DNA from 2 places in the Tateyamaria sp. GN1-10 genome. Region 2 is predicted to be linked to the other one. Evidence: riboswitches for the same ligand, from Rfam matches in the RefSeq annotation. Region 2 holds a riboswitch; the other holds the start of a gene.
The links. A riboswitch is a leader RNA that binds a small molecule or an ion and turns the genes downstream of it on or off. The one in region 2 is predicted to bind glycine.
Positions count from the first base shown of each region.

Region 1: linked by a shared signal. The riboswitch ahead of gcvT (glycine cleavage system aminomethyltransferase GcvT) and the one ahead of ACZ1HN_RS06040 (D-amino acid dehydrogenase) in region 2 are both predicted to bind glycine.

Region 1 is NZ_JBVFUR010000004.1:1,078,504-1,080,701, forward strand. It holds gene gcvT (glycine cleavage system aminomethyltransferase GcvT) at 1-973, opposite strand, end outside; glycine riboswitch at 1,134-1,218, opposite strand; gene ACZ1HN_RS07055 (GNAT family N-acetyltransferase) at 1,353-1,844, shown strand; partial or broken gene ACZ1HN_RS07060 (phosphomannomutase/phosphoglucomutase) at 2,016-2,198, opposite strand, start outside.
Region 2 is NZ_JBVFUR010000004.1:865,266-867,463, forward strand. It holds gene ACZ1HN_RS06030 (LysR substrate-binding domain-containing protein) at 1-278, shown strand, start outside; gene ACZ1HN_RS06035 (DUF6404 family protein) at 440-790, opposite strand; glycine riboswitch at 1,090-1,177, shown strand; glycine riboswitch at 1,196-1,302, shown strand; gene ACZ1HN_RS06040 (D-amino acid dehydrogenase) at 1,357-2,198, shown strand, end outside.

The DNA.
Region 1 (2,198 bases), 210 kb from region 2:
ACCCGCCCGAGGTGACTGCGCCGATGGGATCGGTCGCATCCTCGGTTGCAAACAGCACCACGCCATCGCGCATGGGCGCGCGACCGGCGGGCAGCAACCCCACGCGCTTGCGCGCGGCGCCACTGTCCATCTCGGCCAGGATTTTCTCCGCCCCCGGGAAGCCACCTTCCCGGTCTCCGCCCGCGCGCCGCACCTTCTGGATCGCCCATGTCAGGCCGCCCTCAACAGGCGTTGTTGTGGCGTCAACGTCGTGCCCATATAGGCACAGCCCCGCCTCCAACCGCAGGGAATCGCGCGCGCCGAGGCCGATGGCTTCAACGTCAGAATGGTCCAGCAAGGCCTTTGCAATGTCTTCCGCGACATCCATGGGTGCCGAAATCTCGTACCCGTCTTCGCCCGTGTAACCGGACCGGGAAACCCAGACCTCAACCCCGTTCAGATCCAGCGTAGCCACATCCATAAAGCGCATCTTTGCTGCACGCGGATCAAGCGCGGCCAGCACACCTTCAGCGGCAGGCCCCTGCAAAGCCAGCAAGGCACGGTCGGTGATCTCAGTCACCGTCACATCCGGTTCAAGCGCGGCTTTCATATGCGCAATATCGGCGTCCTTGCAGGCAGCATTCACCACAACGAACACATGATCCCCGCGGTTCGCCAGCATCAGATCGTCTTCGATGCCGCCATCCGCATTCGTGAAAAAGCCATAACGTTGGCGGTTCTTGCCCAAGCCCAGCACATCGACTGGAATCAGCGATTCCAGACCACGTGCAGCCGCGTCATAAGTCGTCCCGCGCACAATGACCTGCCCCATATGGCTGACGTCAAAAAGACCGGCCTTCGCCCGCGTATGGAGGTGCTCTTTCATGACCCCCAGTTCGTATTGCACCGGCATATCATACCCCGCAAAGGGTACCATCTTGGCCCCAAGGGCAACGTGCAACGCGTGAAGCGGGGTCTGCTTTAGATCGGACATGCCTCATCACCTTTTTCAAGCCGACAAGATTTGCGTCAAATCATGCGGCACCAAGTCATGCGCAAGACATCTCTTGCGCGTCGGTGCCTCCTCTGTCCCGGGTGCCTGAGATCATTATCCCTTCGGCGGATGCCAATGGCATCACTCTCCAGAGTAGTTTGGCCTGACATTGGTCCTTTGGCCTGAGAGTTTCCGAGGCAGTTGCTCCTTCGGCACCAGTAAACTGGTTCTCCCAATGTCAAGTTATGAGAGTTTCGTATCGGAAACTTGCCCGAAGTGGCAAGCAGAAAGTTGAAACATGCCGATCGCCTGCGCTTGTATCGGCCATCCCACCCTTTGCTTGCTTGCGGGTCCTTGAGGTCACACGCGACTGATGTGCATGATTGGCAAAATGCAGTGGAGAATGACGATGATTATCAGGAACGGCACAGTTGAAGATATTGAGCAGATGAGCACATTTCTTCGCGAGCTGACGGCCGCTGGCAAACGTTTGAGTCCTGACGATGAGGAATTCGTACGGCAATACTACATTGAAAGCGTCGATAAGATTCGTTGCTCCGTGGCCGAGGACGATGGGATCATACTTGGATTCCAGTCACTCAAAACTGCCCGTGCGGGCAACCAATGGGGTGTAGAACCGGGGTGGGGCATTGTTGGCACGCACATACGACCCTCCGCAGCACGGCGTGGCGTTGGTCGCGCATTATTCGATGTCACATGTAGGGCTGCGCAAGATGCAGGGTTGGCTCATATCGACGCAAGCATTGGCGCGAATAATCCGGAAGGGTTGGCATACTACGAAGCGATGGGCTTTCGAACATACAGGACGCCAAGAAACCTGATCTGCAAGCGCTTCGACATATTGCAGTGATCGCTCGTTGGCAGACATAAGTTTCTTCTAGGCTAGGCAACATGAAGTCGAATGGCTTCAACCTGTTCGCAGTGAGGGTTGGCAGGCGGTCTGAATGGGCGGGCCGCAAAACTGATTGTGGCCCGTTTCTAAATTACGAGCATTGCGTCAGGTTATGGGTCGGCGCGCCCGTCAAAAGGTCTGATCGTATTCCCCAACGGTATCTTCAGTCCGGATTACCGCATCGATGTCTGCGAAAATCGCGCGCAACTCGTCTTCGCTTTCCGGGCTTTCACAGACCACCACCAAGTTCGGCGTGTTGGACGAAGCGCGCACCAAACCCCAACCGCCGTTATCCAGAATGACCCGAGCGCC
Region 2 (2,198 bases):
ATCTCCAACCCGGGCCAACCTATGCAGATGCATCGTTGTGTTTAGATGCAGCAATGACCGGGCAGGGTGTTTTTATGGCATGGGAAACCCTCGCATGCGATGCTCTTGAACGGGGCTATATTTCGTCTCCGTTCGCTCGGAGATCGCGGACTGGGGCGACTTACTGGTTTGCGACAAGCCAACACGCTGCACGTAAGTCCAGCGTCAGGAAGTTTAGGAAATGGCTTGAGGCGGAGCTGGACTGCTCCGTCAACTATTGGAATAGTGCCTCGACTTAGCAGAGATCACCCTGGGCACGTTGCTGACACTCGCTGAATTGCACTGACGGGCACACAGGAAAGCATTGCAGGCCATGCGTCTTCAGAACATTGGCAACCGGGCTTGAACTGCACAGAAACCAGCACGCTTCAACACTGGATCCACCTTGCATCCATTCCGTTTATAGGTCTGCCCAGCGGCTCAAGGCGTTTTTCCGGCGGGTAATGGCATAGTAGACGGACATAGTTGCTCCCAAAGCCGATCCTATCAAAACCGTTCTCAGCCCGAACTCAGTTGTTGATCGACCCTCGGGTATGCCGTCCGGCAAAATCGATATCACGGCGATCAAAGTGATAAAGAAAGCGCTGTTGCCCAAGAAGCTTCGCCAGAACGGTTTGTAGTGAGGCAGAACAGGCTTCAGACCAAGCATACGTAGAAATCGAACGTAGAGTGGTACAGCATTGGATGGCCAAACCCCCGCTTCGTCGAGTTCGATTTCTGCGGCTTCAAAACGGCGCTGATACTCAGACATGGCAGTCACCTCCAAACGCGACAATTGTCGCACTGGTGCCAGTGCCGTTCAATTGGCTGATATGTCGGGGTGGCACACGTTTGCCGTTGCACGTGCGGGAAGTTGCCGAAACTTTTTTAAGCGCTGCGGCAGACATTGGCGCCAGGCTGCATGCCGTATTTTGGGTTCGCTTCCGTCAATCGCCCGAGCGCAGGATCGAGACTGTCGCCAGGACACCACGCATCCACATATGTGATATCGCGTGACAACAAATTCCTTTGCATGACACACACCTTTTTCCTATATGCGCCTCAGTCGCAGAGGCCGACATGGGAGAGCGCAGCGCAGGCTGCCGCCGAAGGAGCAACGCCCCGGAAACTCTCAGGCACCACGAACCGTGCCGGCCGCGCCCCCGTTCAGGGGCACATGTGATGATCTGGAGAGTGGCCGGACGTCACGCGCCCGGCCCACCGAAGGAGAAAGCGGCCCTCTTGGTCCGTGAAGCTCTCAGGTCTCGCGACAGATGGGGACGCTTGCCCGGCACGGTGCCGGATGCGTCCATATCTGCGTGCACTGGGAGGATCCCCATGACCCATATTGCCGTGATCGGCGCCGGTATCACCGGTATTACCACTGCCTATGCCTTGGCCCGCCGCGGCTATGACGTCAGCGTGTTTGACCGCAACCGCTATGCCGCGATGGAGACATCCTTTGCCAATGGCGGCCAGCTCTCGGCCAGCAACGCCGAGGTGTGGACCCGCTGGGGCACCATCTTCAAGGGGTTGAAATGGATGCTGAAATCCGATGCGCCCTTGCTCGTGAACCCGACACCCAGTTGGCACAAGCTGTCCTGGATGGCGGAATTCATGGGCAACATCCCCGATTACGAGCGCAACACGGTTGAAACGGCGCGCCTGGCCATCGCCGCACGGGAACACCTGTTGGAGTTTGCGCGTGAAGTGGGGGCCGATTTTGATATGGAACAACGCGGTATCCTCCATGTGTACCGTCAGCAGTCCGAGTTCGATCATGCCCGCCGGGTAAATACGCTGCTGGAAAAGGCGGGGTTGGAACGACGCGAGGTGTCAGCAGACGAGGTACAGCGCTTGGAACCTACGCTGAAGGCCGACACGATTGGCGGTTTTTATACCGAGAGCGATTTTACCGGCGACATTCACCGCTATACCCGTGCGCTGAGCAACCGGTGTGAGCAGATGGGCGCATCCTTTCACTACAAGTGCAAGGTGACGGACATCACGCATGTCGGTGCGGGTGTTCGCCTGACTTGGGATCATGCAGGTGCCGCGGAGACGCAGCGGTTTGACGGCATCGTCGTGTGTGCTGGCGTCGGCAGCCGCGCCATTGCGGCCCAACTCGGTGACCGCGTGAATATCTACCCGGTCAAAGGGTATTCCATCACCGTCAATCT